2 regions of the Luteibacter pinisoli genome follow, and region 2 is predicted to be linked to the other one. Evidence: predicted binding sites of a transcription regulator. Region 2 holds the regulator's gene; the other holds the start of a gene.
The links. The regulator sigma-54, encoded in region 2, starts transcription at its own class of promoters, with help from an activator protein. The targets are predictions, from matches to a motif close to TGGCACGNGCNTTGC.
Positions count from the first base shown of each region.

Region 1: the regulator sigma-54 is predicted to act here: its motif matches at 5,477-5,491, upstream of glnA (type I glutamate--ammonia ligase).

Region 1 is NZ_CP041046.1:166,173-176,298, reverse strand. Features, by position in the region: gene FIV34_RS00825 (alpha/beta fold hydrolase) at 1-807, shown strand, start outside; gene FIV34_RS00820 (alpha/beta fold hydrolase) at 950-2,614, shown strand; gene FIV34_RS00815 (OprO/OprP family phosphate-selective porin) at 2,621-3,811, opposite strand; gene glnA (type I glutamate--ammonia ligase) at 4,024-5,436, opposite strand; gene FIV34_RS00805 (YcxB family protein) at 5,711-6,205, shown strand; gene FIV34_RS00800 (hypothetical protein) at 6,202-6,546, shown strand; gene FIV34_RS00795 (family 43 glycosylhydrolase) at 6,620-8,443, shown strand; gene acpA (acid phosphatase) at 8,468-10,126, shown strand, end outside.
Region 2 is NZ_CP041046.1:1,015,616-1,025,741, forward strand. Features, by position in the region: gene FIV34_RS04565 (hypothetical protein) at 247-516, shown strand; gene FIV34_RS04570 (hypothetical protein) at 665-1,063, shown strand; gene FIV34_RS04575 (N-acetylmuramoyl-L-alanine amidase family protein) at 1,301-2,833, shown strand; gene ptsP (phosphoenolpyruvate--protein phosphotransferase) at 2,942-4,699, opposite strand; gene FIV34_RS04585 (HPr family phosphocarrier protein) at 4,728-4,997, opposite strand; gene FIV34_RS04590 (PTS sugar transporter subunit IIA) at 4,990-5,382, opposite strand; gene rapZ (RNase adapter RapZ) at 5,420-6,301, opposite strand; gene hprK (HPr(Ser) kinase/phosphatase) at 6,325-7,227, opposite strand; gene hpf (ribosome hibernation-promoting factor, HPF/YfiA family) at 7,357-7,704, opposite strand; gene FIV34_RS04610 (RNA polymerase factor sigma-54) at 7,825-9,309, opposite strand; gene lptB (LPS export ABC transporter ATP-binding protein) at 9,422-10,126, opposite strand, start outside.

The DNA of each region.
Region 1 (10,126 bases), 850 kb from region 2:
GCGGACGCCATCGCGTGGGCCGTGCGCAGCCTGTCCGACCCACTCCGGCCCGCCTGGCACGATCAGATGACGACACCGGCCGCGTTGGCCGCCACCCTGACGATGGATCGCTGGGTGAAGGCGGGCGGCTGGCAAGGCTGGCCTGCGCTGTCGCGACAGGCCGGCATGCGTCGATTCAGCCCCGACCCACGAACCGACACCGCGATGCGCCAGGCGGCGGCCGAGCTTGTCGAGCACGGAACCGACGTACCAGCGGGGGGTGCCGGCCGGGGGCGCGCGCTCCGCAAGCTGTCGCCGTTCATCGACCGGTACGGTGAGTCGGTCAACCAGGCGGTGATGTGCAACGACGAACGCTGGGAAACCGTCACGCCGAAGATCCGCGCGCGTGCCGACCGCGATGCGTTTACCTACCCCTTGCTCGATGGCTCTCAGATCACCGGGCAGCTGACCTGCGCCGCGTGGCCACGCCGTGTGTCGAGGGCGCCAGACTTCGCGATGCTGGACGCGCTGGGATCGTTCGTGATGATCCAGGCCGAGCACGATATCGCCACGCCGCTTGCCGGCGCCCGTGCCCTCCTTCGGCGCTACCCCGCGAGCCGCCTCGTCGTCGCGACGGGCACGGGGCGACACGGACTGCTCGGGCACTCGGCGACGCCGTGCATCGAGCGCGCCGCCGTCGCGTACCTTCTGGACGGTCGCCTCCCGGAAGGCACGGCGCGCGAGACGTCGTGCGCCTTCGTGGAGGCGCCGCTCGCCGATGCGTCCGCCGAGGCATGGAGCGTCGAAGGTGAGCGCGCCATGCGCTGAGGCGACCGCGGATGTTCTTCAGCGAAGGACTACATGGATACGAGTCCTCGTGCACCCTCACACGGGGGTGCACGCCTATACGCGCCGGTGGCTCAACTGATTAGCCTTGCCATCCCTTTCACCACCCATGTCAAGGAAGACTGTGACGCCACACCCAAAGATCCTCGCCAGCGTCATGCTGGCTGCGTTTGCCATCGTGCCAGCCGCGCGCGCCCAGGCCGTGCAACCGGCCCGCATCCAGTGGACGACCTGCGAAGAGGCCGTCGCCGATGCACTGCGTCCGCTCCTCAGCGTCCGCCTGCAATGCGGGACCATGGATGCCCCGATCGACCATCTGCATCCGGACGCCGGCAACACGAAAGTGGGCCTGGTCCGCGTGCTCGCGGAAGACCAGGGCGCCGTTGCCGGTTCGTTTTTTTTCAACTTCGGCGGCCCGGGCGGCAACCCGCGTTCGATCCTGCCGGTGATCGCCGCGATGTGGTCGAAGCAGGAAGCCGATGACCCGATCAGCGGCTACCAGAAAACTTTGTCACGCCACTACGACTTGGTTGCCGTCGTGCCCCGCGGGCTCGCCGGCGGTGACACGCTGGATTGTTTCGAGCATTACGAGGCCACGCCGTTCATCGACCTTGCCAGCGACCAGGGTGACTTCAACTGGCGTTCCACCATGGAGAACGCGAAGGCCCTTGCCTACGCTTGCGCGTCGAATCCGCTCACGCCATATATCAACACCGAGCAGCACGTCTATGACATGGAGCTCGCCCGCCTCTCACTGGGCGAGTCCGCCCTGAACTTCATCGGCTTCTCGTACGGCACCTGGGTCGCATCCTGGTATGCGTCGCTGTTCCCCGACCACGTGGGCCGCATGCTGCTCGATTCGACGATGGACGTCACGGGTTCCTTTGATGACGCGGACGAAGCCTCCCTTGCCGAGCGGCACCGCGACTTCCTCCGCCTTGCGGTGCGCCCCGCGCTCAGCCGCCCGCGCCTGTACGGCATGGGTGACGAAGAGGAAGGCGTGCTTCGGCGCGTCCGCAACATGCCGCCGCGCGCACGTACCGCGTGGGTAGGCCGGATGGGCAACCCGGAAGCACTGACCGCGGCGCTGACGATGTCAGACTGGGTCGCCGCGGTGCCTTTCACGACGTCGCGTGAGCTGCACAAACGCGTCAACGATCACACCTTCAGCACCGACGCGACGATCGACCGCGACGTCAGGGCCGCCGCGCACCAGCTCGCCAGCGCGCTGGGTGATGCCCGCGAGGACACCCCGGAAGGGCCCGACCCCGAACGCTATTCCGTGTTGCTCGCGGTACGTTGCAACGACACGCCGTGGGAGCGCTCGCCGGGCTACTGGTGGGCCATGGCCCGCAGCCGCGTGCAGCGCTACCCGGCCGGCGCATCGAATGAGATGTTCGGTGCACTGGTGTGTTCCCACTGGGACGACCGGCGCACGCGACGTCCGTCACTGGAGCCCATGCACACCGCGCCGCCCTTCCTGATGATCCAGGCGCAACACGACACCGCTACCCCGCTGCCGAGTGCGATACACGTCTTCAACACCTTTGGGAACGCCAACCTCGTTGTCGCCAGCCATATGACGGGCCACGCCATTTTGGGCTCCACGCGCACGCCGTGCGTGGAGCAGGCCGCGGGCCGCTACCTGCTCCACGGTGAACTTCCCGAGCGACGGTTCGTCTCCTGCGAACACGTGCCTGTCGCGACACCGCGCGCCGACGGCCCGGTGAATCCGCTTAGCGTGGACGGTTTGCGCGCCACGCTCGAGACCCTGCTCCGGGATAGCTGACCGGGGTCAGATCATGATCTGCATGCGCACTTCGAAGATATGCGGGTCGATGCGCAGGTCCTTGCGGTCGCTGAAGGCGCGGACGTAGTTGCCCTGCAGCTTCAGGTACTTCGTCAGGTACCAGTTGGCACCCAGCGTCCAGTCATGTTCATTGCCGCCCCTGTTGGGGCCGTCGTCGAGGTCCAGCGTGCTGTAGCGGACCAGCACTTCGACGGCACCCCAGGGGCCCTTGGGGGCAACGTCCGCGACGTTGCCGCCGCTGTAGCCGCGCGACTCACCGGTGACCACCCAGCTGCCGAACGTGTACCAGCCGTGCGCGTCGTAGGCGGGTTTGTCGACCAGCTTCACCTTCGCATCGAGGTATTCGCTCTGCACGGACCAGGGGCCGTGGATCCACAGCTGCTCGGCGCCGCGCCGGTCGATGTAGCTTGCCGGCGCCAGCGTGCCGGAGTCGATCAGGCGCTGCGTGGTCAGGCCGGCTTCGGGCAGTGCGCGCAGGCGTGCCGAGGGCGGATTGTAATGGCCACGACCATCCCAGGTGCCCTCCGGGTTTTCACGCGACACGGAAGCGCCCAGGTGCAGGACGTCGCCCGGCGTGTTCATCGGTGTCCACGCGGCACGGGCGGCCACCATGCGGCCGTCGAGGTCACCCTGCAGGTTGCCACCCTTGTAGTAGCCCAGCTGGACGAGGTACGCCTTGCGGGTCAGTGCCCAGTCCATGCCGATGCGACGGTTCGCGTACACCGCCTGCATCGGCAGCGACGATTCCATGAACGAGGTACTGCCCGTGCTGGTATTGCCTTCAAAGCCCACCGGCGTCTTCATGAAGCCCACGCGCAGCGCGCCGGCGTCCTCACCGAGCACGGCCTTGGTCTGCAGGCGGAAGAACACGTCCAGCCAGGTCTTCGCCTGGAAATCGAAGTTCGCGGTGGCGTCGTACACGCCCTTCTTGCGGATGAAGAAGCCGAACTCCTTGCGACGGTTGGTCTGTGAGTCTTCGTACGTGCCCTTGTCGTTGTCAAAACGGTCGAGGTCGTACTGGTACTTCACGGCCAGGCCCAGGTCCGTGCCGTCAGCGAACACGTAGTGCGTGGGCCAGTTGCTGCGCCAGTCGTAGGTGTTGCGCGGCGCGGCGTCATCGGCCACGGCGCAGGTGCTTCCGGCCAGCGCCAGCACGGCGAGGATGGTCTTCTTCAAGCGGGTACCCCTTCCAACCCACCGCAGTAGCGGCGGCTTCAGCCAAATTAGCAGCCATCGCATGTTCCTGCGTGGCTCATTAGGTCCAGTACGTCACAAAAGTGTCATCTGGGCCATGCTGCATCGGCCGGGAGGGCTCGCGCTTGAGCAAAATTACGCAAAAAAAAAGGGGAGCCGAAGCTCCCCTCCCTTTCCTCACCCCGAGGAAGCGATCAGATCGCGTAGTACATCTGGAATTCCAGCGGGTGGGTGCTCGCACGGTAGCGGGTCACTTCCTGCATCTTCAGCGCGATGTAGCCGTCGATGAAGTCATCCGTGAAGACACCGCCGGCCTTCAGGAAGTCGCGGTCCTTGTCGAGGGCGTTCAGCGCCTCGTCCAGGCTGGCGCACACCTGCGGGATGTTCTTCTCTTCTTCCGGCGGCAGGTCGTAGAGATCCTTGTCGGCCGGTGCACCCGGGTCGATCTTGTTCAGGATACCGTCGAGGCCGGCCATCATCAGGACGGTGAAGGTCAGGTAGCCCGACTGCATCGGGTCCGGGAAGCGGATTTCGATGCGGCGGCCCTTCGGGCTGGCCACGTACGGGATGCGGCACGAGGCCGAGCGGTTGCGCGCCGAGTAGGCGAGCATCACCGGCGCTTCGTAACCCGGCACCAGGCGCTTGTAGCTGTTGGTGGTGGAGTTGGCAAAGGCGTTGATGGCCTTGGCGTGCTTGAAGATGCCGCCGATGTACCACAGGGCGGTCTGCGACAGGCCACCGTAGAGATCGCCCGCGAACAGGTTCTCGCCGTTCTTCGACAGCGACTGGTGGACGTGCATGCCCGAGCCGTTGTCGCCGACGATCGGCTTCGGCATGAAGGTGACCGTCTTGCCGGCCTGGTGGGCGACGTTCTTGATGACGTACTTCATCGTCATCAGTTCGTCGGCCTTCTTCACCAGGGTGTTGAAGCGCACGCCGATCTCGCACTGGCCGGCGTTGGCCACTTCGTGGTGATGCACCTCGACGACCTGGCCCAGCGATTCCAGCACCTTGCACATGTCGGCGCGCAGGTCACCCAGGCTGTCCACCGGGGCAACCGGGAAGTAACCACCCTTCACGCCCGGACGGTGGCCGGTGTTGGTGCCGTCGTACTTGTAACGCGACGACCAGGCGGCTTCTTCGGAGTTGATCTCGTAGAAGACGCGGCCCATGTCGTTCTGCCAGCGGATCGAGTCAAAGATGAAGAACTCGGGTTCCGGGCCGAAGAAGGCGGTATCGGCGATGCCGGTGGACTTCAGGAAGGCTTCGCCGCGCTTGGCGATCGAGCGCGGGTCGCGGCCGTAGGCCTGCATGGTGCTCGGCTCGAGCACGTCGCAATGCAGGATCAGCTGCTTGTGCGCGCTGAACGGATCGAGGTGCGCGGTGTCCGGGTCCGGCATCAGCACCATGTCGGATTCGTTGATGCCCTTCCAGCCCGGGATCGACGAACCGTCGAACATCTTGCCGTCTTCAAACGTGCTCTCGTCAATCGCGTGAGCCGGGAAGGAGACGTGGTGGTGCTTGCCGAGCATGTCGGCGAAGCGCAGGTCGACGAATTCGATTTCCTCGTCCTGGATCAGGTTCAGCACTTTGGAAGCGGCGGACATGGGCAAACCTCGAAAATAGGTGTGGGGCGCAGGGCATTTAGCAATCGCTGTGCCAGTGGCTCCGCAGCGACGGACCGGCCTGGATCAAGCCCCGGCATCATAGAACGGCCGGATGACACCTGCGAACTTGCACCAAGATGGTGCATTCCGAGCTTCGTTGCACCACGCCCGAACCCGTCGGAAGGGCCCGGGCTGCCCGCCCCCTCCCCCAGACGCCTTCCCCTCACTATCCTTCCACCAACGCCACCAAGCCCCCAGGGATCCGCAGGCCCGCATGGAAGACGCCCCGCTAGTCATCCGCCCCCGGTTGCTCAGCTTCGGCGAGCTCCTGCGCGGCGCCATCGGGATCTACCGCTGGTCCGCATCCGGTGTGCTGATCATCCCGTCGATCATCTTCCTCATAACCACCCGCGTCGAACGCACCGGGAGCGCGTGGAACGTGGATTGGCACAGACCCTTGCCTTACATCGCCTATGGCATGGCCGGGATGGTCGCGCTCCAGCTGTGGGGCCTGCATCACCAGTTCAAACGGCAGGCGAAGGACGCCACGTTCTTCACCTTTACCACCAACGGCCTCACCCACGCGACGAACAGTGAGGAGAGCACGATCGCATGGCACGCCGTGCGTAGCGTCTGCGTGTCCGCGCACATGATCTACATCTTCACCAGTCGCTGGAAGGCGTATTACCTGCCGCGCAGCGCCCATGATGCACGCCTGGTGGCCATGGCGCGCGAGGCCGGCGTGACGCTACGCGGGAGCGAGACGTGACCGACACCACGCCACCGGTTCGCGCGACCCTTGACCAGGATGTTATCGACGCCTGGCAGGTTGCGCTGGCGGAATACAAACGCAAGGGTGGATGGGTCTATGCCATCGCCACCGCCTGCGCCCTGGCCTCGGTGGCGTGGTGGATCGCGACGCGACAGCGCCTGGCCATGACCGGCCTCGTCGCCGGCCTTGGCATCGGCGCGATCTACGACGCCCGCGCGCGCCAACACCTGCGCTGCCCTCATTGCGGCCAGCCGCCGATCTACGGTGGAAGGCGCCAGGACGTGCTCACGATGCAATGGTGCCCGCATTGTTATTACTGGCTCCGCAAGCCGTGGTAGCCAGCCACGGGGCTCGGAGCGTAACGCGTATTACGCTGGCACCATCGATATTCCGCTGAAACTGGGATTCCCGATGCCGCGCCTCGTCTCGCTGATCGCTTCGGCCTTTTTTTCCCTGATGCCTCTGGCCTCCGCCGCCACACAACACACGTTCGCCAACCCCCTCGACATCGACTACCGCTACAGCTGGGAGCAGATGAACGAGGGTATCTCGTACCGCACGGGTGCCGATCCGGCCATCGTGCGCTATGGCGATGCGTACTACCTGTTCCAGACCATCGCCGATGGTTACTGGATGTCGAAGGACCTGGTCCACTGGGACTTCGTGAAGCCTGACCACTGGCCGTACGACGGCCACGTGGCACCGGCGACACTGGTAGCGGACGGCAAGCTGTTCCTCATGCAATCGGCGTTCGGGCCGCGGCCGTTGATGGTGTCCACCGCCCCCGCGCATGGGCGCTGGTCGTTCTGGACGCGCAGCCTGCCCTTCATCCCGGGCGCGACGCAGTACGACGAATCCGGAAAGCTGCCGTTCAAGGGCAAGCTGCCGCCGGGCCCGTGGGACCCTGGCCTGTTCCGGGACGACGACGGCAAGGTGTACCTGTACTGGGGCTCGTCCGATACGCTGCCGCTCTACGGCGCGCAACTCGACATGAACTTCGGCTCGACCGAAGGCGAGGGCAAGCGGCTGGCGTTCGTCACCACGCCGGAGGCCTTTATCCACCTGGATCCGGCGAACCACGGCTGGGAGCGTTTCGGGCCCGACCACACGATGGGCGACCAGCCGGCGTACATCGAAGGCTCGTGGATGAACAAGCACGCGGGCCGCTACTACTTCCAGTACGGCGCGCCCGGCACCGAGTACAACGTGTACGGCACTGGCGTGTACATCGGCTCATCGCCGCTCGGCCCGTTTGAATACGCGCCGTACAACCCGGTTGGCTACAAGCCCGGTGGGTTTGTCACCGGCGCGGGCCACGGCTCCACGTTCGACGACGCGTATGGCAATACCTGGAATACCGGTACGTTGTGGCTCGGTGCCAACTGGAAGTTCGAGCGTCGCATCGACATGTTCCCGGCGGGCTGGCACGACGACGGCCAGATGTGGATCGATACGCGCTTCGGTGATTTCCCACAGCGCATGCCCGACCATAAGCTTCGCGACGGCGAGAGCACCTTCACCGGATGGATGCTCCTGTCGTATCGGAAGAAGGCGACCGCATCGTCGACGTTGGTGGGCCATCCGGCATCCCTGCTCACCGACGAAGATCCGCGCACGTTCTGGGTCGCCGCGACGAACGAGCCCGGGCAAACGGTGACGCTTGACCTCGGTGGCACGCCCACCGTCCGCGCGGTGCAGGTCAACTATGCGGACTACCAGTCGGACCGCTACGGCGACGCCCCCGACCTGGTCACGCAGTTCGTGCTGCAGGGTTCGACGGACGGCAGGCACTGGAACGTGCTCGCCGACCTGTCCGCGTCCGATCGCGACCGCCCCAACGCGTACATCGAACTCGACCAGCCAGCGAAGCTGCGCTACATCCGCTACGTGCACAAGCACGTGGGTGCGAAGCATCTTGCGATCTCGGACATCCGCGTGTTCGGCAACGCCGACGGCCCGGCACCGCAGGCACCGCGCGATGTGGTGGCAAAACGGGGCAGCGATACACGCGAGGCGGTGGTTTCATGGAAGCCGGTGCCTGGTGCCGTGGGCTACAACGTGCGCTGGGGCCTGGCGGCGGATCGCCTGCATTCGACCTACCAGCGTTTTGCCGACCAGCCCACATCGTTTACCCTGAGGAGCTTGAACAGGGGCGTTCGCTACGTCGTGGCCGTGGAGGCCTTCGATGAGCACGGCGTCTCCGAACTTTCTCAAACCGTGGAGCTGGCTCCCTGACGGCTCCACCGCACGGTTCCCGCGATGACCAAAAAGCACGATAACGACACCCCCGACGAAGGCCGCCGTCGCCTCCTCGGTGGCATGGCCACGACCGGCGCGATGCTCGCCCTGGGTGGCGCCACGGACGCCGCGAGCGCCGCGACGAAGGCCTCGGCCGCCACGCCCACCGGTGCCGCGCTGGATGCCCTGCTGGAAAAGCACATCCAGAACGTCGTGGTCATCTACGCCGAAAACCGTAGCTTCAACAACCTGTTCGGCAATTTCCCCGGCGTGCTTGATCCGCTCAAGGATGTGCCGGCCGAGCGATACACCCAGCGCGACCGCGACGGCACGCCGCTGAAGACGCTCCCGCCGATCTGGGGTGGCCTCGTGCCCCACGAGCAGACGGTGGACCACCGCACCTACAAGATCGCCGAAAAGGACATCACCGGCCTGCCGAACGCGCCGTGGGCGCTGCACACCGGCGACGGCACGCCGCTGCCGCATGGCGTGGTGACGCGCGACCTCGTCCACGCGTTCTACAACAACCAGCTGCAGATCAACGGTGGCAAGAACGACGGCTTCGTGGCGTGGGGCGACAATGGCGCACTCACCATGGGCCACTACGACGACACCCCCGTGCACCTGCGCCTGTGGCGCCTGGCCGAGCAGTTCACCCTGTGCGACCGCTTCTTCATGGGCGCGTTTGGCGGGTCGTTCCTCAACCACCAGTACCTCGTCGCCGCGCAGCCGCCGTTCTATCCCAACGCGGACAAGAGCCCGGCGCAATTCGGTATCGCCGTCACCGAGAGTGGCAGCGCCACCGACTATCGCCTGAAGATGGACGAGAAGTCGCCGAAGAGCGCGATGGATGGCAAGCCGAAGTTTGCCCACCACAACCAGCTCACCCCGGACTTCTACGCGGTGAACACCATGGGCCCGCCGTACTCGCCGGGTTTCAACGTGGACAGCAAGAACCCGCTGCTGGCCGATGCCACGAGCGCGAATACGCTGGTACCGCAGGTGCACAAGCACATCGGCGACGTGCTTTCGGCGAAGAACGTGGACTGGGCCTGGTACGGCGGTGGCTTCCAGGCCGCGCTGGACGGCAAGGGCGATAGCGATGACGGGATTTTCCCCTCCACGCCAAACTTCCAGGCCCACCACCAGCCGCTGAATTACTTCGTCTCGCTGGCCCCCGGCACCGACGCACGCGCGAAGCACCTGCGCGACGGCGGCCTGGGCGAATCGCCGAAGACGAACAAGTTCCTCGCCGATGTCGTTGCCGGCAAGCTGCCCACCGTCGCGTACTACAAGCCGCAGGGCGACCTGAACATGCACGCCGGTTACTCGGACGTCGAAGCCGGCGACCGCCACATCGGCGCTGTGATCCACCAGCTGCGCCAGAGCCCGCAGTGGAAGCACATGTTGGTGGTCATCACCTTCGACGAAAACGGCGGCTGGTGGGACCACGTGGCACCGCCGAAGGGCGACCGCTGGGGCCCGGGCACGCGCATCCCCGCGCTGGTGGTGTCGCCGTTCGCGAAGAAGGGCCACGTCGAGCACACCATGTACGACACCGGCTCGATCTCGCGCTTCCTCACCCGCCGCTTCAAGCTGGAAAAACTGCCCGGCCTGCAGATGCGCGACGACGCGATGGTGAAAGCCGGTGGCCCGGCCCCCGGCGACCTGACCGAAACG
Region 2 (10,126 bases):
CGTGCCGCACAAGCCGGAGTATCCAAGCCCGTCTCTTTGTAAGAGCGCGCTTGCGCGCGACCAGCCAACAGGGCGGTCTCGCCACGCCAGTGTCCGTCCTCTCTGACCACCTACACACGATGTCTCTTCCACTTACAGACATCGGCGGATCACCTTGATACGGTCGCTTCCGTTGCCCGCACACGCGCTGACGTAAAGCGCGCGGGCAACCACCGCCTTGTGCGGGAATGAACAAGGGAGCGAGTGATGAATCTGGAAAACGATACCTGGCCCATGCGGCATGCGGGCGATAGCGCAACGTGCGATCCGTCGGTCCACGATCTGCTGAACGAGGCGACGCAATGGCTTCAGTACGCGCGTGGCGTAACCCGCTTGCTGGCCGACCTGATCCACGAAGCCGATGCGGTGGACTGCAAGCAGGTGGCTCTGTCGATGGAAGCGATCGCCGCCATGACGCGACTGGGCGCCGACCGCGTCGCCGAGGCGCACGGGGAATGGCATGCACGCTTCTTGTAGGAGCGCGTTTGCGCGCGAGACACGGGCGCGTGGTTTCAGATCCTCTGTTCGCCGCTGCGAGTCGTAGGTGATTGCCGCAACGTTCGTAGTTCACGCCACGCGCGCCCTCACAAGCGTCTATCGTGTGCGCTCGCAAGAGGAGCCAGCGATGGACGAAATGCTTAACTGTTGGAAAAAGAGCGTGTCTTCAATCGTCGCAGTCACATGCTTCGTCCTGGCTAACCCTGTCTTAGCCGAAGAGACGCCTCTCAGGACGCTCGCCATGATGGCGCCCGTAGAGCGTCAAGTCACGCTCGAAGCTATGCGGCAGCACGTGGATGCCGCGCTGGCTACGCATCGCGTCGAGGACTACCCATGGCCCATCGTCGCAGAACTGAGCATGGTTGAAGCGGAGAACGAGATTGTCGTCGACTTCGACAGCCGTCTGGCCGAATACGACATGCCCGATGACACGGGCGTATGTCATTACGCACATGACGAGATATTCACGGTCCTCGAGGTGATGGATGCGACTGCGGGGGGTGCGATGTCTTTTTGGAGGACGTGAACGCGAGTTCTAGGAGAGGCGACGGTTCCTGCGCGGCGCAATGGAGACCGTACGATCAAGTGGAAGCTTATGAGCTCGCACGCAATCAACCGTCTCGTGAAGACTTAGGTAGGGCTTCGCCTACGCACGTTGATTGAACTGGCCGTCGTGAACCTCTGGGCTCCGTCCAATTCGCGGGGGTGTTTCGAGACCTGATCATTCCTTCGTCGCGATCTGCGACGTTTATGGAATGTACTAATGAAGCGGAAGCAACATAGACGATGCCTGTCCATAGCGGTGTTTGGCACCTTGCTCGCGTTCACCGAGGTTGCAAGCTGCGAGGATGTTAGGCCGAAGACCGTCGCGTTGATGACGCCTGACGAGCGCCAGGTGATGGTGGCACAGATGCAAGTCACGCTGGACGAGGCGCTTTCGGGAAAGCAGCTCATCGAAGACTATCCGTGGCCGATTGTCGCCACGGTAAATCTGAGTGACGCCGACAACGTCATCGTCGTTGATCTGGATCGGCGAATTCTTGACTACACGTCGCTGTCCGAGAGTGAGGACATGGGTGACTACATCTTCAATCGGCTTTGGCCGTTTCTAGAGCGGATTGATGGGTCCACGGGTGTCCGGTTCTTGTACGGAGGTCACGAGGAAGAATACTGGTCGGGGAAGCCTGGGATCGACGCGATGCCGCGCACGACTTCAGGGCGCAAGAAGCGTAACGCCGATGACCGGCCGCTGGTCGTCGTGGCACCGGGGCACGGCGTCTACTTCCATAGAAAATTCAAGGACTGGCGCGCTCAACGGGAGCCTGTTAACGGGGTTTTGGAAGACGATATGACCACCGTCCTCTCGGGTCATCTCGAGTCCGCACTGCTTCGGGATGGCTTACGTGTCGATAAGTTGCGCCCAGGAGCGCCTACTGGCGTTCACGACGCGAGCGAGCAGCCTTGGTGGCGGCTTGCTGTGCGGTACCAGTTGGAAAGGCGATTTCCAGATCTTAAGGGCGTCTGGCAATCGTTGCCGACCAAACCCGTGACCGCAGACAAGAAGGGGCTCGAGGAACGCGACGAAGACATACGAAGCCGGCCGTTGTATGCGAATCATGTTGGGGCCGACGCGCTTATACACATTCACACAAATGCGGAATCTCCTGAAGTGAATGGACTTCGTGCCTACGTGACAGACAGGGCCGAGGATCGGGTTCTCGCTTCGCGCATTCTTTGCAGCGCGGAAGAGCTTCTTCGGACGAACCCGAAGTTTGACTCATTCAAGGTTGCGCCTTCGCCCCACGAACACACCAAGAAGGCGGAGAATAACTCGGCAACGATGCCGTCCGTCATCGTCGAGGTCGGTTTCCACACCAATCCTCAGGACGCCCAGTTCCTACAGGACAGAGCCTTCCAGACACTCTCGATGCGTGGCGTCGCCAAAGGCTACCGCCTGTACCGTAACAAACGACCCTGCGAGGAATTCGTCATCAATCCGGGAGAGGAAGTTGTGGGTCGAGTGGGCATTGATGTGCAAATGCCATTTAGCTTCAAGGGCAACCCGGTTTACCCGATCAGGGTCTGGTCGCGGGATAAGAAGTGCACGTACCGGGGATGCCATAACGTCGACAAGACGCTGTCTGGCCCGAGCGATCTTGAGAAGTTCAAGCTGAAGTATTTGTGCAAGCGCGAAGATCTCGAGCGGCCGCCTATTGAGGTGACGGTCGGCGCGAAGGATTTTGACGGGGTGCGCGCTGCGCCGGCCACTCTCAAGGTGGTTTGTAAAGCTGGGTGATGGTGTTTGGTTTGGCTTCGACGGGGATCGCGCGCAAGCGCGTTCCTACAAGGGCGTGTTGCTTGTTGTAGGAGTACGCTTGTGCGCGATCAGCAGCCGGACGAAACGCTAAGCCGCGCCCGCGCAACCGTCCTGCTTAGCCACCACCGCCAGCAAGCGCTGCTCGACCTCGTCGCGCGTATGCGCACGGAACAGGTGCGGCGCGGCGCGGCGCAGGGCGGCGCAGTCGAGGGTGGTCAGGCGGTCGCGGACCTGGAGCAGCTGGCCGGGGTGCATGGAGAATTCTTCCAGGCCCATGGCGAGCAGCAGCGCGGTGAACTGGATGTCGCCGGCGATTTCGCCGCAGAGGCTCACCGGCTTCTTGGCACGGCGGGCGGCGGCGATGACGTGGGCGATGAGGCGCAGGAAGGCCGGCTGTAGCGGGTCGTAAATACCTTCCAGCGCATCGTTGTTACGGTCGGCGGCCAGGGTGTACTGGGCGAGATCGTTGGTACCGATGGCGAGGAAGTCGGCCTTTTGCAGGATCGAGGCGACGCCGATGGCGGCGGCGGGTACTTCGATCATCGCGCCGACGTCCAGCCGCTCGGGCAGTTCATGCCCCTCGAGGGAGAGCTGCTCACGCGCCTTCTTCAGCAGGCGGCGTACTTCGGTCAGTTCGCCGAGGTGCGTGATCATCGGCACCAGCACGCGCACCGGGCCGTAGCAGGCGGCGCGCAGGATGGCGCGGAGCTGCACGAGGAAAATGTCCGGGTAGCGCAGCGACAGGCGGATGCCGCGGACGCCGAGTGCCGGGTTTTCTTCGCCGCGGATGGCCAGCCCGGCCGAGTCGGCCTTGTCGGCGCCAAGGTCCAGCGTGCGGATGGTGACCGGCAGGCCGCCCATGCCGAGGACGACATCGCGATACGCCGCGAACTGCTCGTCTTCGCTGGGCAGGCCACGCTGGCGCAGGAACAGGAATTCGGATCGGTACAGGCCCACGCCATCCGCGCCGCGCGCACGCGCCAGCGTGACATCGCCGGCGAGCTCCGCGTTGGCGAACAGGCGCACATGGGCGCCATCGCGGGTCAGCGTCGGGGCGGAGGCGAGGGCGGCGAGGCGGCGCCCTTCGGCGGCGGCCTGACGCTGCCACTGGCGGTAGCGGGCGAGGTCCTGCGCGGTGGGGTGGACGACGACGTCACCGTTCTCGGCGTCGATCAGGACGAGGTCGCCGTCGTTGATCGTTGCGAGGGCGTCCTTCGTGCCCACCAGCATCGGCAGGTTGAAGCTGCGGGCGAGGATGGCGCTGTGCGAATACACGCTGCCGGCGGTGGTGACCACGCCGAGCATGCCCTGGCCGGCCATGCTCGCCAGGTCGGCTGGGGCGACGGTGTCGCTGACAATGATTTCGCCGACGCGGGCGGCGAGCTTGCGCTCTTCGCGGCTGGAGCTCTGGAAGAGGGCGGACATGACCCGGCCGATGACCTGGTCGATGTCTTCGCCGCGGCTCTTCAGGTAGGGGTCGTTCATGGCGTCGAACACGGCCGCCAGGCGGTCGCGCTGCATTTTCAGCGCGGCACTGGCGGTGTAGTGACCGACGGAGACGAGTTCGTCGAGGCCACGCAGCAGCTCTTCGTCATCGAGCAGCAGGCTGTGCGCATCGATGAAGTCGCCAACTTCGCGGGCAAGGGCGCCGTGCAGCTTGCTGCGCAGTTCGCGCAGCTCGGCGCGGGCATGGTCGATGGCCTTGTGCAGGCGTGCGATCTCGGGGCCGACTTCGGCGTCCTCGAGCATGCGCATGTCCACGGTGAAGAGGCTGGGCTGGACCATGCGCGCCCGCCCGAGGGCCATGCCCCGGGATGCGGGTGTGCCGGTCAGCTGGTGCCTCATGCGTGTCTCGCCCCCCTGGCGCCCATGCTTATTGGCCTTCGTCGAACTTGTTGTTGAACAGTGCGATGACCGCGGCCAGGGCCGCTTCCTGGTCGTCGCCCTCGGCGCGGATCACGAGCGTGGTGCCCATGCCGGCCGCCAGCATCATGACGCCCATGATGCTCTGTGCGTTGACCTCGCGCCCCTTGCTTAGCAGGTGCACCGTGGATTTGAAGGTGGATACCAGCTGCACCAGCTTGGCGGACGCGCGGGCGTGCAGCCCAAGCCGGTTGGATACCGTGATTTCCTGTTCAAGCATGATCGATGAAGATCCCTCCGCGGCCCCCGCTGGCGGCGATTTCCGCCAGCTCGGACAACGATTTTTCCGAATAATTGAGAACGCGCAGCAGCATCGGCAGGTTGAGGCCCGAGACGCAGCGAATGTGCACGCCAAGCTCAGCCAGCGAAAGGCCGATGTTGCACGGCGTGGCACCGTAAAGGTCGGCCAGGATCAGCACGCCGGCGCCCGTGTCGAGGTCGCGCGCGTGCTTGGCGGTGAGCTGGCGCATCACGTCCGGGTCGGCACCGGGCGGCACTTCCACGGCATCCACCGTCAGCGGCAGCTTCGGCATGACGTGGCGCGCAGCCGACACCAGCGCCTTGCCGACGGCTTCGTGCGTCATGAGGAGCACGCCAACGCTCATGGCCGGCTCCTGCTGTGTGAGAGGGTGCATAGGGTGCTCATTCGAGCTCGCGGTGGAAAGTAAGGACGTTGCCGCGCTCCGTGCGGAAATGCTGCGCCAGGCGCTCCACCAGGTACACCGAGCGGTGGCGACCGCCCGTGCAACCGATGGAGACCGTGACGTAGCTGCGGTCCTCGCCTTCGAAGCGCGGAAGCCAGGTGTCCAGCCAGCGCGCCACGTCGGCATAGTACTCGCCCACGATGGGCTGCGCGTCCAGGTACTCGCGCACGGCCTGGTCGCGGCCGGAGAACGGGCGCAGGCGCGGGTCCCAATGGGGGTTGGGCAGGCAGCGCGCGTCGAAGACGAAGTCCGCGTCCGAGGGCAGGCCGCGGCGGTAGGCGAACGACTCGAACAGCAGGGTGGTGCCGTCACTGGCCGCGGCGTAGCCGGTGGCGAACAGGCGGCGCAGCTGGTGCACGTTGAGCTCGGAGGTGTCGATCACCTTCTCGGCGATGGCCACCAGCGGGCGCAGCAGGCGGCGCTCCTCGGCGATGGAGTCGGCGAGGGAACGGCGCTCGATGGCCAGCGGGTGGCGGCGGCGCGTTTCCGAGTAGCGCTTGATCAGGACGTCGTCGCGGCTGTCCAGGAACACCAGGTGCACGTGGACCCCGGCGCTGGAGAGCTCCGACAGCACGTGCGGCATGCGCTCCAGGTCCGAGCGGCGGTTGCGCACGTCCACGCCCACGGCGATGCGCCGGCGCGGGCCGTGCTCGCCCTGGCTCACGGCGGCGACCAGCTGCGGGATCAGTTCCGACGGCATGTTGTCGACGCAGTAGAACTCGAGGTCTTCCAGCGCGCGCAGGGCCACCGTCTTGCCGCCCCCGGACATGCCGGTGAGTACCACCAGGTGGAGGGCGTCGGCTTCGACAATGGGGCTCATGAGGGATTCGTCGTTCACCTGGGTCACCACGGGGAGAACCGGCGCATCTGGTGCGCCTGGCGGTCGATGAAGGTCTGGGCAGGGTCGATGCCCTTGCTCTTCAGTACGTGGTTGCGCACCGCCGCCTCCACAAGCACCGCCAGGTTGCGGCCGGGGGCGACGGGGATGGTGATCTTGGGCACGTCGACGTCCAGCACGTTGCGCCGGCTGACATCGCCGGTGAGACGGGTCATGGCGTCGGTTTCCTCGCCCTCGCGCATCGGCTTGAGGTGGATCACCAGGCGAAGGTACTTCGAGGGCTTCACGGCCGTGTGGCCGAACATCTCACGGATGTTGAGGACGCCCAGGCCGCGGACTTCGAGCAGGTCCTGCAGCAGTTCCGGGCAGGCGCCGTCGATGACATCCGGCGCGATCAGGGTGAATTCCGTGGCGTCGTCGGCCACCAGGCGGTGCCCGCGGCTGATCAGTTCCAGGGCCAGCTCGCTCTTGCCCGAGCCCGGCTCGCCGGTGATCAGCACGCCGATGGAGAACACCTCGAGGAACACGCCGTGCAAGGTCACCCGCGGCGCCAGGGTGCGCGCCAGGTGGTACTGCAGGTAGGTGAGCAGCTCGTGGCCGCGCTTGGTGCTCTGCCAGAGGGGGGTGTCGGTTTCCTCGGCCACCTCGCGAAGGTCCGGCGGGATCGCCTGGTCCTTCGTGACGATGAGCGCGGCCGGCTGGTAGGCGGCAATCTTGTGGATGGCCTCCCAGCGCTGGCGCGATTCCAGGCCGTCCAGGAAGTTGAGTTCCTCCGTACCGATGATCTGCACCTTGTTGGGGTAGATCACGTTGAGGTAGCCGACCAGGGACGGGCGGCGGCTCTGCTTGGTGTTCGGTTCCAGGACGCGGGCTTCGCCACGCATGCCCGCTACCCAGCGCAGGGCCATGCGTTCATGAACGCCGTCGAAGAGTTGTCTGGCGGTAAGCCGATCCACGAGAGGGTCCCTGTCAAGAAAAAAGCCGGCACACGGGTGTGCCGGCTTGCTTATATTGTGCCACAGGGGCGCTTTGGCGCTTTAGATCGCCGCGCGGGCCTCACGGACCTCGGCATTATGGTGATCCTTGAGCTTTTCCTTATGCTTGCGCAGCTGGTCGGCCAGTTTGGCGATCATGTCATCCACCGCGGCGTACATCCGGTCGTTCTTGCTGTCGTCCTGCACGCGGATATTGCTGTCGGCGTGCAACCGGGTGCCTGAACAATGGAGGGTGCCGCTGGCCTTGTGCTCGGCCTTATCCACCGAAAGCACGACGTCTAACGCAGTTATGTTGTCGAAAAGGCGTTCGAAGCGGCCGATTTGCTGTTCCACGCGCTCGCGCAGGGCAGGGGTAATGGCAATGTGCTGGCCGCTGATCTGGATTTGCATGACGCCTCCTTCTTACTGAGGGTGCCGCCGATGAGGGGCGGCGAGATGGGAATGGCCGGTTGCCACTCCTGAACCTTGAAACCGTGGGACCGTGATCCTCCGCGAGGGTTCCGCGTGCGGTTAGTTGGCGCGCACGCGTTCACTGGAACTTGGGATGCGCATCGCTTCCCGGTACTTGGCCACCGTACGTCGGGCCACCTGAATGCCGCGTCGATGAAGCTCCTCCGCGAGAGCCTGGTCGGACAGCGGGCGACGCGGGTCTTCCGCCGTGATCAGCTTGCGTAGCATGGCCTGGATGGCCGTTGCGGACGCGCTGCCGCCGTCTTCCGTGGCCACGCCGCTGGAAAAGAAATGTTTCAGCTCGAAGGTACCGCGCGGCGTGTGCATGTACTTGCGCGTGGTAACCCTGGAAATGGTCGATTCATGCATACCCACCTCTTCGGCCACCTCGCGCAGCACCAGCGGGTGCATGGCTTCGGGGCCGTAGTCGAGGAAGGCGCTCTGCCGGCGGACGATCACCTCGGCTACCTTGGTGAGTGTCTCGGCGCGCGACTGAAGGCTCTTCAGGAGCCAGCGGGCCTCCTGCAGCTGGCCCTTCATCCACGTGGCGTCGTCGCCCCGGGCGCGGGCTATCAGGTTGCAGTAATGCTGGTTGAGGCCCAGCCGGGGCTGGGCGTCGGCGTTCAGGCTCACCCGCCAGCGGCCATTCTCACGGCGGGCGTAGACGTCGGGCGCCACGTATTCCACCGGGGTGGCGTCCAGCGCGGCGCCGGGACGGGGGTCCAGGCTGCGGATGAGCGCGGCTGCCGTGGCCACGTCGGCCTCGCCGGCCTTGAGGCGGCGGGCGATCTTGGCGGTGTCATTGCGGGCCAGCAGCTCGATTTCTTCGGAAACGATGCGGATGGCCAGGTCGCGGTGCGGCGTGGTCTCGGCAAACTGGCCCAGCTGGCAAAGCAGGCAGTCGCGCAGGTCCAGGCTGGCAATCCCGGTCGGGTCGAAGCGCTGGACCCGCTGGCGCACCGCCTCGATCTCTTCCAGCCCGGCATGGAGGTCGTGCAGCGCCGGTAGGACGGCCTCGATGCCGTCGCGGAGGTAACCGTCTTCGTCCAGGGCGTGGATGATCGCCGTGGCGATGGCGTGGTCACGCGGGGTGAACTGGGACAGGTTGAGCTGCCACTCCAGATGCTGCTGGAGGCTTTCCGGCGCCGCATTCTGGGGTTCGAAGCCGTCTTCGTCGCCGCCCCCGTTACGTGACGGGGCGCCGGCGTAATCGCCCGCCTCGCCGTGGAAGCGGTCGTCGTCCCAGTCGGGGGCGAGCTCCTCGGAGGGGGAGGCGGTGGACTCTTCGTCCTCGCGGGCGGCCTTGGCCGGCACTTCGTCGCGGGTCCGGAAATCCATCGTTTCGTCAAAGGTGGCCGTTTCCTCGGTCGCCTCGGCTTCCGATTCAGCGTCTTCGGCGAACTCGAGCAGCGGGTTGCTCTCCGCTATCTGGCGAAGCTCGGCCTCAAGCTCCAGCTGCGACAGCTGGAGCAGGCGGATGGCCTGCTGGAGCTGTGGCGTCAGCGTGAGCTGCTGATGCAGGCGAAACTGAAGTCCGGGTTTCATTACCTTCGCAGGATCGGGTTACGAACGCATCGTAACCCTTCGCGGCCCCGCTAAACCAGCCGCCCGGCCAGCTAGGCCAGCTGGCCGATTTCGCATGTGCCTAAGTGGCAGATCAGATGCGGAATTCACGGCCCAGATACACCTCACGGACCTTCTCGTCGGCCAGGATGTGCTGCGGCGTGCCGCGGGCGAGCACTTCGCCGTCGTTGAGAATGTACGCGCGGTCGCAGATGCCGAGCGTTTCGCGGACGTTATGGTCGGTGATGAGCACGCCGATGCCGCGTTCCTTCAGGTGGCGGACGATGCGCTGGATCTCGCCCACCGAGATGGGATCCACGCCAGCGAACGGCTCGTCGAGCAGCATGTAGCGCGGGCGGGCGGCGAGGGCGCGCGCGATTTCCACGCGGCGACGCTCACCACCGGAAAGGCTGATGCCCTTCTGCTCGGCGATGTGCGAGATCTTCAGTTCGTCCAGCAGGCTTTCCAGTTCGACCTCGCGCTCCTTCTGCGTCATGTTCTCGCGCAGTTCCAGCACCGCGAGGATGTTGTCGGAGACGCTGAGGCGGCGGAATACCGAGGCTTCCTGCGGCAGGTAGCCGATGCCGAGCTTGGCGCGCGCATGCATCGGCAGGCCGGTGATGTCCTGCTGGTCGAGCTTGATCTGGCCCGCATCGGCCTGGATCAGGCCAACCACCATGTAGAAGCAGGTGGTCTTGCCGGCGCCGTTGGGGCCGAGCAGGCCAACCACCTCACCTTCGCGGATGGAGAAAGCGAAATCGCGAACCACCTGGCGGGCGCGGAACCGCTTCTGCAGGCC